DNA from 2 places in the Hydrogenophaga luteola genome. Region 1 is predicted to be linked to the other one. Evidence: riboswitches for the same ligand, from Rfam matches in the RefSeq annotation. Region 1 holds a riboswitch; the other holds the start of a gene.
The links. Region 1 has a riboswitch for cobalamin ahead of ACFOPI_RS08185 (TonB-dependent receptor domain-containing protein). Riboswitches for the same ligand answer to the same signal wherever they lie in the genome.

Region 1 (5,313 bases):
AGGGCCAGCTCGGCGATCAGCAGGGGTTCAAGGCTCATGGGCGGAAATCCGGAGGGCAGAAAAGAGTGCGGCCCCAGGAAACATCCGTGGGGCCGCAGCGAAGGGTATTAGGTGTCTGCAAGTGCCACCAGACCGTCATCCTGAACCGGGGGTTCAGGTGGGCGAGGGCAACGGGGCTTCGGGTTCATCTGACGCGAGACGCTCACACCAGCCACGTTATGTACCAAGCCCGGGCTCATGGAGCATTGGTTCAAGGAAATATAAAGCCCGGCATGCACTGCAGACAGGGCAAATTGTAGAGGCTGGAGGCCCGAGGGAAGGCTTCGCCCGTCGGAAAAGTTGAAGGTCGGGGCCGGATTCAGATCAACTGGCCGTCACTGCCCAGCGCCTGGTCCAGGCGCCGCACCAGCTCCTCGGCGCGCGCCAGCGCAGCCGCGTCGTACGCTTCGCTCGCGGGGGCGGATTCCGGCAGGGGCGGCGGCTCGGGAGGAAGGAACGACGAGGAAGCAAACCCCTGGGCTTCCTTCTGGGACAGCTCGAACGCCAGGTTGAGCGACGCGAGCACGGCGATGCGGTCACGGGCCTTGACCTTACCGGCGTCCCGGATGCGGCACATGGCGGTGTCCACACGCTCCACAGCGTCCAGCAGCGACTGCTCACCACCAGCAGGACAGGCCAGCAGATAGCTCTGGCCCATTATCTGAACCTCGATCTGCTTGGAGGCAGGTTTGTTCATTCGGAGTCCTTGTGGGAGGGTGTCTCGGTCCCGACCGGCAACCGGTCCAGCAGCGCGTCAATGCGGGAGCGTGCCGCGTTCAGACGGGACTTGATGGAGTCACGTTCTGCCTTGAGCGAGGCCACCTGCTCCATCAGCAGGGCGTTGGTGCGCTGCAGTTCTTCGTGGCGAAGGAGCAGGCGTTCCACGCGCTCGGCGATCAGGTCAATGTGCTTGGGATCGGCCATGGTGACGACTGGTGAGTGATCCATTGTAGGGTTGCCGCAAGGAGCACGGGCTTACAATGGATTGCGTTGGTGCTCGCGGTGTGGTTCACATGCCGCAGTTCAACGGGAAGCAGGAGGGAAAGTCCACAGCGACCGACCTAACCTGCGCTGCCCCCGCAACGGTAAGCAGACGGGATACGGGTTTTCCGCCCAGTCCCCGCCTCCATCCCACAGCCACTGGACAGCCGGTTTCGACCGGCGCTCCGGGAAGGCGGTGGAGGTTGTTCTGCCAGCCCGGATACCGGCCAACACGGTGGTGACGCGTCCTGTCCGGGGCCGTCGCCGTGACGCCCAGGCGCTGTCGGGGAAGACGGCGAGGGCAACCATCGTTTGTCTTTCATCCATGTCTTTCCGTTCTGCTCCGGTGCGCCTGGCCGCGCTGCCCCTGGCTTGCGCCATCGCGTTCCCTGTTCTCGCCCAGTCCACCCTGTCGACCGTGGTCGTGTCGGCGACCCGGTCCGAGCTGCCCATCACCGATGTGGTGGCCGATGTGACCCTGGTCGACCGCAGCGCCATCGACCGTCTGGGCGTTGCCTCGGTCTCCGACGTGCTCGAGCGCCTGCCGGGCGTGACCGTCAACCGCAATGGAGGGCCCGCATCCACCACCAACGTCTACCTTCGCGGCGCTGAAGGCCGCTTCACGGCGGTGTTCATTGATGGTGTGCGCATCGACTCCCAGTCCACCGGCGGTGCCACCTGGAATGCAATCCCTTTGTCCCTGGTAGACCGCATCGAGGTGCTGCGCGGGCCGGCGGCGGCGGTGTACGGTTCGGATGCGATGGCTGGTGTGGTGCAGATCTTCACGCGCCAGGGCGACAAAGGCTTCTTTCCGTCGCTGCGCATGGGCGTGGCATCGAACAGCACCTACGAGCTGAGTGCCGCGCTGCGCGGCGGCGACGGGGTGGTCGACTACGCCTTCGGTCTGGGCTCGGAACGGAGCGACGGCTTCAACGCCAAACCTTCTGGCAACCCTGATCGCGACGGCTACCGCAACGAGTCGTTCTCGGGCCGCCTCGGATGGAAGCTCTCCGAGGGGCAGAAGCTGGAAGCCACGCTGCTGGACAGTCGCCAGAGGGCGGGCTACGACGGCTTCATGCCGGGGCAGGACGACCAGGCCAGGCAGCGTCTGCAGGCGGTGGGTCTGAACTGGGACAGCCGCTGGAGTGAGGCCTGGAGTACCCGTGTGGGGCTCAGCCGAGGAACCGACCGCTATGAGACCTCACCCTCGAGCTACTTGACGGACACCACGGTGGACAGCTGGCTGCTTCGCAACGAGCTGCGCGTGGGGCCAGGCCGGCTGACGCTGGATCTGGAGCGCCGCGAAGACCAACTGGAAAACGCCAGCACCACTCCCGAGCAGACAGACCGCCACCAGAACGCCATTGCGCTGGGCTATGGCGTACAGGCCGGCGACCACACGCTGCAGCTCAACGCCCGCCGCGACGACGACAGCGAGTTCGGCGCGCACACCACCGGCTCGCTCGCCTACGGCTATGCGCTGTCCAAGACCCTGCAGCTCACAGGATCCGTGGGCACGGCCTTCCGTGCCCCCACGCTGTTCCAGCGCTTCAGCATCTACGGCACGCGCGACCTCAAGGCCGAAACCGCGCGAAACATGGAAGCGGGACTGCGCTGGCAGGAGGCTGCGAGCCGCGCCTCGGTGGTGGTCTACCGCAACCGCGTGAAGGACCTGATCGACTACCTGGCCGGCCCCGGCAGCTGTGTCAACGGCGTGGGCGATTTCGCCGGCTGCTACGGCAACACCGGACGCGCCACCTACACCGGCGTCACGCTGGCCGGCGGCACGAAGCTGGGCGAGGTTGCCCTGGGCGCTTCGCTGGACCTGATGCGTCCGAAGAACGCTGAAACCGGCAAGCTGCTGGCACGCCGTGCCGAAACCCAGGCCACGTTGACGGCCGACACGCCGGTGGGCGCCTGGCGCCTGGGCGCCGAGGTGCAGCACCTGGGCAAGCGCTACGACGACGAAGCCAATGCAAAGCCTTTGCCGGCCCACACGCTGCTGAACCTGACGGCCAGCACCGACATCGCCCGCGACTGGCGGTTGCTGGCGCGTGTGAACAACGCCACCGACAAGGACTACGAGTCGGTGTTGGGCTACGCCACGGCTGGCCGGACCTTCTACCTGGGCCTGAGCTGGTCGCCCCGCTGAGGTCCACGATGGATCGCACCGCCACCTGTCCTGCCCTGCTGATCGCAGCTCCGGCCTCCGGCCAGGGCAAGACCACGGTCACCGCGGCGCTGGCGCGGCTGCACGCACGGTCCGGGCGGAGCGTGCGGGTGTTCAAGTGTGGGCCGGACTTTCTGGACCCGCACTGGCACCAGTTGGCCAGCGGCCACCCGGTGCACAACCTGGACCTCTGGCTCAACGGCGAGCACGACCTGCGCGCGCGGCTGCACGAGGCTGCGGCGAGCAGCGACCTGATCCTGATCGAAGGGGTGATGGGGCTGTTCGATGGCGAGCCGAGCGCGGCCGATCTGGCGGTAAAGCTGGGCATTCCGGTGCTGGCGGTGATCGACGCCGGTTCCATGGCCGGCACCTTCGGCGCGCTGGTGCACGGGTTGCGCCACTACCGCCCGGGCCTGCCCTGGGCCGGCGTGCTCGCCAACCGCGTGGCCAGCGAGGGGCACGAGAAGATGCTGCAGGCCTCAGTGCGCGGCGACGATCTGGGCCGCGAGCCGGCGGGCATCGACGCGGGCTGGCTGGGCGGCCTGCGGCGCGACACCGGTTTTGCGCTGCCCGAACGGCACCTGGGCCTGACGGTGGCGTCCGAACTACCCGACGCGATGGCGCGGCTGGATGCGCTGGCCGACGCCATGGCAGCCACGCCGCTGGGCCAGCTCGATGTGGCCGGCTGGCAGCGCTGGGCCGTGCCCTTTGAAGCGCAAGCCGAGCGTCCGGTGGCGCCGCTGCTGCGCGGGCGCACCGTGGCCGTCGCGCGTGACACCGCCTTCTGTTTCACCTACCCGGCCAACCTGGACACGCTGCAGGCGCTGGGAGCCCAGCTGGTGTTTTTCTCGCCGGTGGCCGACGAGCCAGTGCCGGACTGCGACGCACTCTGGCTGCCCGGCGGCTACCCTGAACTGCACGCAAAAGCACTGGCGGAAGGCACCCGTTGCCGCACCTCGCTGGCGGCACACATCGCGGCGGGCAAGCCGGTCTGGGCCGAGTGCGGCGGCATGATGCCGCTGTTCGACGGCCTTACGCTGGCCGATGGCACGCGGGTGCCGATGTGGGGCCTGCTCCCGGGCGAGGTGGCCATGCAGCCGCGCCTGGCCGCGCTCGGCCCGCAGCGCTGGGACACGGCGCAGGGCGAGGTGCGCGGGCACACCTTTCACTACTCGCTGACCACATCACCGCTGTCGCCCATGGCCCACACCGTGCCGGGCGGCAAGTTCGGGCGACCCGAAGCCGTGTACGGCCAGGGCTCGGTGCGCGCGAGCTATTTCCATGCGTGGTTTGCCTCGAACCCGGAAGCGGCCGCGCAGCTGTTCCTGCCGGAGGCCGCATGACCGTCGCTTTGCCAGGGCCGCAGCGCATCGTCTGTCTGACCGAAGAGACCACCGAGTGGCTGTACCTGCTGGGCCAGGAGGCGCGCATCGTCGGTATCAGCGGCTACACCGTGCGGCCACGCCGGGCGCGCGACGAGAAGCCCAAGGTCAGCGCCTTCCTCAACGCCAAGATCGACAAGATCCTGGACCTGCAACCCGACTGCGTGTTCGGCTTTTCGGACCTGCAGGCCGACATCGCCGCCGCGCTGATCCGCGCAGGCGTGCAGGTGACGGTGTTCAACCAGCGCAGCGTGGAAGAGATCTTCTCCATGCTGTTCCAGGTCGCCGCCATGGTGGGCTGTGCTGAGGACGGGCTGGCGCGCATCGCGGTGATGCGCCAGCGGCTGGACGCGATCCGTGCGGAGGTGGCCGCGCTCGAAGCGGAGGGCAAGCGCCGGCCGCGCGTGTTTTTCGAAGAGTGGGACGAGCCGCACATCAGCGGCATCCGCTGGGTGTCGGAGCTGCTGGGCATCGCAGGGGGCGACGACATCTTCCCCGAGCTGGCCGTGCAGTCGCTGGGCAAGCACCGGATCATTGCCGACGGTGCCGAGATCGTTCGCCGCGCGCCGGACATCGTGATCGGCTCCTGGTGCGGCAAGAAGTTCCGCGCCGAGAAAGTGGCGGCTCGGGCGGGTTGGCAGGACGTGCCCGCCGTGCGCAATGGCCAACTGTTCGAGATCAAGTCCGCCGACATCCTGCAGCCCGGTCCGGCGGCGCTGACCGACGGGGTGGAGCAGATGC
Region 2 (5,313 bases), on a different contig from region 1:
TAACAGAATCGGCAATTCCGGCAACACACGGTCGCCATCGCAAGGCAGTCTAGCGGCGTGCCGCCCACTCTGCCATGGAACCTCCCGGCTACAGGCGGTCGCAGGGCCGCCGGGCTTTCGCACCGTCGCGAATGACGCCTCCGGGTCGAAAGCTTCCGCCCGGGCAAACGTCGTGGAGAGGCGGCTGCAAGCCTTTAGCAGTCATCACGCAACCCGCCCCCAGACAAACGGCACCGCCCCACGATTGCGCCTCCCCGGCAACTGGGCAAGAATCCGCCACGCGCGCCAACACCGGCCCGCAGGGAGGACGAGCATGACCGTCAAGACGAACCTCATCGTCAATTGCGACGATGCCCTGCTGTTCTGGACCGTGGACGGGCCGATCACGGACTGCCTGGGCTTCGCAGTCGAACGGCAGCGCAGGCGCAGCGACGGATCGATTCATTCGGACGTGCTCGAGAACCGCATGGGGTTCAAGGCCGACCAGCCCAAGCCCGGTGAGCACCGGCCGTCGACGGAGTGGCCCCTGCAGCGACTGTGGTGGACCGACCATGGCGTGAACCTCGGCGACACGGTGCGCTACCGCGTGACGCCGATGGTCAAAGACGGTGCGGCCCTTCGGCCGCTGAATTCCGAACGCAGCCGCTGGACACCCTGGGCCACGCTCAGCGGCGGCACACGCGATGGCTACGCGGCGTTCTTCAACCGTGGCCTGGTGATCTCCCAGTTCATGGCCCGTTACCTGGAGCAGTTGCGCAAGGACCAGGGCCTGTCCACACTCAAGCAGGCGCTGAAGGCGTTCAAGGACAGCCTGGGCGACCACGAGCTGCCGATCCGCAAGTTCCTCTCGGGTGCGCTGCGCGACGAGATGCTGGCGCTGCTGCAGGACGCGAAGGACCACGGCAAGCCGGTCCACGCCGCGCTGTACGAGCTGGCCGACCAGGAGCTGGTGGACGCGCTGTGCGCGCTGGGCGGACAGGCGCATGTGGTGCTGGCCAATGGCTCGATCACCAAGAAGCCCACCGAGACCACGGCACAGGCCCGCCAGCGCGACGAGAACGAGAGCGCCCGCGCGGCGCTGAAGGCCGCCGGTGTGGTGGTGCACGACCGCTTCACGTCGCCCGGCGCGCTCGGCCACAACAAGTTCCTGGTGGTGAGCAACCCGGCCGGCCAGCCGGAGACCGTGTGGACCGGCAGCACCAACTGGACCAGCACGGGCCTATGCACCCAGACCAACAACGGCCTGCGCGTGACCCACCGCGGGTTCGCCCGCGCGTTCATGGACCAGTGGGAACGGCTGCGCGATGCCGGCAGCGCGTTCCCACCAGCGCTGGTGGACAGCAACAGCAGCGCCCTGGTGGTGAAGACCCGCCAGTCGTCGGCGGACATCTGGTTCACCCGCACCCGGGGCAAGGTCGACCTGCAGGCCATCGACGAGGCGATCAATGCGGCGCAGGACGGCGTGCTGTTCCTGATGTTCCAGCCGGGCGGCAGCGGCGCGCTGAAAACCATCCGCGACCTGTCCAAGGCGAACCCGGCGCTGTACGTGCGCGGCGTGGTCAGCACGCTTCCATCCGAGGCCGCCGACGAGCGCGCGGTGGAGGTGGATCTGCAGATGGACGCGAAGAAGAAACGGATGGCGCTGGACGTGGTGCAGCCGCGCGGTGTGCACGCCATGGCGAACTGGGCGGCCACGGTGGCGCGCAACGAGTTCCTGACCATGCAAGGCGGCGTGATCGGGTTCGCCATCGTGCATTCCAAGGTCATCGTGGTCGACCCATTCACGAACCCGGTGGTCATCACCGGCAGCCACAACTTCTCGGGCAACGCCAGCACGGCGAACGACGAGAACTTCGTCATCGTGCGCGACAACCCGCAGCTGGCGGCGAGTTACGCGGCGCACATCATGGGCGTGTACGACCACTACCGCTGGCTGTCGCTGCTGGGCGATCAGCAGGCCAAACAGAGCACCAGCTCACAGACCGGCTACCTCGCCACCACCGGCGCCTGGCTGGGCCGCCGGCTGGCCTCGGCCGCGCCCGAGCTGGCGTTCTGGGCGCGCTGAGGCGGTGGCTCGACATGGCCGCCCGGGCTTCGGGCGGCTTTTTTTGCGCGTATAGAATGGTCCGCTGTTGGTGCTCGCAGTGCTGTTCAGGCATTGCAGTTCAACGGGAAGCAGGAGGGAGAGTCCCACACGGACGAACCTAACCTGCGCTGCCCCCGCAACGGTAAGCAGACGGGTGGTCCAAGGCATTGCCAAGGCCCCCATTTCTCAAAATTTCGCCACTGGGTCACACCGGGAAGGCTTTGAGAAACGTTCTGTCAGCCCGGATACCGGCCAACAAGGAGGCTGCGCCCCAGGCGCAGCCGCATTACCCAAACACCGTCGGGGAAGGCGGTGAGGGGTCTTTGTCGGTGTCCTCATGTCGTCCCTTCGCATTGCTTTGCGAGTCTGTGCCAGCGCCTGCGCGTGCGCTCGCAGGGGGCTGTCCGTTCGCCGCTGGAACCTGTGCTCGCTTTCCCCTTGGGTCTTTGCCGACTTTTCAACCGCGTTGTGTCCAACGCACCCAACCCAAGGAGTCACTTCATGCACATCGAACCAGGTCTGGTGGACGGGGCCAAGCTCGCACTGAGCTACGCCACAGCGGCCGCCTGTGGCGGCTACACGCTCAAGCTGTCGGCCGACATGCTCAAAAAGGACGGCGCGGCAGCCCTGCTGCTGCGGGCCCTGCTGGCCACGGCGCTGGTGTTCTGCTTTTTCGAGGTGCTGCCGCACCACCCGGTGGGCGTGTCCGAGGTGCACCTGATCCTGGGCACCACGCTGATGCTGCTGTTCGGCGCGGCGCCCGCGGCCGTCGGGCTGGCGGGCGGCCTGCTGATCCAGGGCCTGTTCTTTGCACCTTTTGACCTGCCGCAGTACGGCATGAACGTGACCACGCTGCTGGTGCCGCTGTTCGCCACTGCGGCGCTGGCGCGGCGCGTCATTCCCGACCAAATGGCCTACGTGGATCTGCGCTACGGCCAGGCCCTGAAGCTGTCCCTGGCCTACCAGGGCGGCATCGTGCTGTGGGTGGGTTTCTGGGCGCTCTATGGACGTGGCCTGGGCGCCGAGAACCTGGTGAGCATCGGCAGCTTCGGCGCCGCCTACATGAGCGTGGTGCTGGCCGAGCCGCTGATCGATCTGGCCGTGCTCGCACTGGCCAAGACGCTGCGTGGCCTGCAGGGCAGCGCGGTGGTGGAGCGCCGTCTGCACCAGGCCGCCTGACCGGGGGCACACCATGGGCCTCGGAACGGTCTGGTTTGTGGGGGCGGGTCCTGGCGACCCGGACCTGGTCACGGTCAAGGGGCGTGACCTGATCGCGCGCGCGGGGGCCATCCTGTTCGCCGGTTCGCTGGTGAACGAGGCGGCCACCCGCTGGGCACCGCCGGGTTGCCTCATCGCTGACAGCAAGGACATGACGCTGGAGCAGATGTCGGCCTGGCTGATCGCAAACGCGGCGCGCTGCGACACCGTGGTGCGCCTGCAAACCGGCGACCCGGCCCTCTACGGCACGCTCATCGAACTGGTGCAGCCGCTGGACGCCGCGGGCGTGCCGGTGGCGGTGGTGCCGGGCGTGTCTTCGGCCATGGCCTCGGCGGCGGCTGCGGTCGAGAGCTTCACCTTGCCCGAGGTCACGCAGACCACCATCTTCACGCGGGTGGAGGGCCGCACGCCCATGCCCGACGGGGAGGACCTCGCCGCGCTGGCGGCACACCGCACGACCTTGTGCATCTTTCTGTCCATCACGCTGCTGCACAAGGTGGAAGCCGGCCTGCGCGAGGCCGGCTGGCCCGACGACGCGCCGGTGCTGGTGGTGCACAAGGCCAGCTGGCCCGGCGAAGAGCGCATCGTGCGCGGCACGCTGGCCACCATCAAACAACAGTGCCGCGACGCCGGCATCGTCAGCCAGGCCATGGTGATCGCCAGCCCCACGCTGGGCGCGCGCCACTGGCCCGAGCTGACCAGGTCCCGGCTCTACGACCCGGGCTTCACACACCGCTTCAGGAAAGCCACGACATGAACCACACCACGATCCTGCTGGTGGGCCACGGCTCGCGCGAGGACACCGGCAACCAGGAAATCCGCGACTTCGTCGACCAGTGGCGCGCGCGCCAGCCGGCCTGGCGCATCGAGGTCTGCTTCATCGAATTCGCCGCGCCCTCGCTGCACGATGGCCTGCTGGCCGCGGCGCAGTCGTCGAGCCGCGTGCTGGTGCTGCCGCTGATCCTGAACGCGGCCGGTCACGCCAAGATGGAGATTCCCGAGGCCATCGAACACGCCCGCGAGCACGCACCCGGCGTCGAGTTCCTCTACGGCCCGCACCTGAGCGCCTGCGACCCCATCCTCGCCATCCTCAAGCGCCGCCTGCGCCAGGCCATGGCCACGCTGGACATGCCCGACCCCACCACCACCGGCGTGGTGCTGCTGGGCCGGGGCTCGTCCGACCGTGGCGCCAACGGCGACATGGCCAAGATGGCGCGCTGGCTGCAGGAAGAAAGCGACCACGAGCTGGTGGACCTGGCCTTCACCGGCATCACCTTTCCGCGGCTGGAGCGCGTGGTGCAGCGGCAGGTGCTGATCGGTCTGCGCCAGATCGTGGTTCTGCCCTACTACCTCTACACCGGCACGCTGATGCAGCGCATCCACCGCCAGGTGGACCACCTGCGGGCGCAGTACCCGCAGATCCGCTTTGCCTGCGGCACGCACTTCGGGTTCGAGAAAGAAATCTTCGAACTGGTGGAACAGCGCGTGCTCGACCTGCTGGCCGGTGTGCCCGACAGCAAGTTGCCCTGCGACGGCTGCAGCTACCGCGAGATTGCACACGACCTGGGCCATGGACATTCGCACGAGCACACGCACGCCCCGGTGCATGTGCACAGCCATACGCACGAGGGTGCTATCGCATGAGCACGGTCAACACCGTCACCGAGCAGCTCACCGCCGCCGGCCAGGCCATCGAGCACGACAGCTTCGCCATCATCGACGCCGAGGCCGGCCCGCACGGCTATTCGGCCGAGCAGTGGCCCATCGTGCGGCGCATGATCCACGCCAACGCCGACTTCGAGTTCAACGGCCTGACCGACTTCCACCCCGAAGCGGTGCGCGCGGGCGTGGCCGCGATGCTGCGCGGAGGCTCCCCCGTGGTAGCCGATGTGGAGATGATCTGCTCGGGCCTGTCGCGGCCGCGCCTGGCGCATTTCGGCATGGCCACGCACCAGTTCATCAGCGACGCCGACGTGATTGCGCAGGCGCAGGCACAGAACACCACCCGC

Region 2: linked by a shared signal. The riboswitch ahead of ACFOPI_RS18935 (energy-coupling factor ABC transporter permease) and the one ahead of ACFOPI_RS08185 (TonB-dependent receptor domain-containing protein) in region 1 are both predicted to bind cobalamin.

Annotation. Positions count from the first base shown of each region.
Region 1 is NZ_JBHRXX010000002.1:920,430-925,742, forward strand. It holds gene ACFOPI_RS08170 (sulfite exporter TauE/SafE family protein) at 1-38, opposite strand, end outside; RNA gene ssrS (6S RNA) at 109-289, opposite strand; gene ACFOPI_RS08175 (cell division protein ZapA) at 359-736, opposite strand; gene ACFOPI_RS08180 (DUF904 domain-containing protein) at 733-963, opposite strand; cobalamin riboswitch at 1,014-1,266, shown strand; gene ACFOPI_RS08185 (TonB-dependent receptor domain-containing protein) at 1,346-3,172, shown strand; gene ACFOPI_RS08190 (cobyrinate a,c-diamide synthase) at 3,181-4,533, shown strand; gene ACFOPI_RS08195 (ABC transporter substrate-binding protein) at 4,530-5,313, shown strand, end outside.
Region 2 is NZ_JBHRXX010000009.1:26,990-32,302, reverse strand. It holds gene ACFOPI_RS18940 (phospholipase D-like domain-containing protein) at 314-2,065, shown strand; cobalamin riboswitch at 2,117-2,357, shown strand; gene ACFOPI_RS18935 (energy-coupling factor ABC transporter permease) at 2,588-3,265, shown strand; gene cobM (precorrin-4 C(11)-methyltransferase) at 3,279-4,061, shown strand; gene ACFOPI_RS18925 (sirohydrochlorin chelatase) at 4,058-4,948, shown strand; gene ACFOPI_RS18920 (precorrin-8X methylmutase) at 4,945-5,313, shown strand, end outside.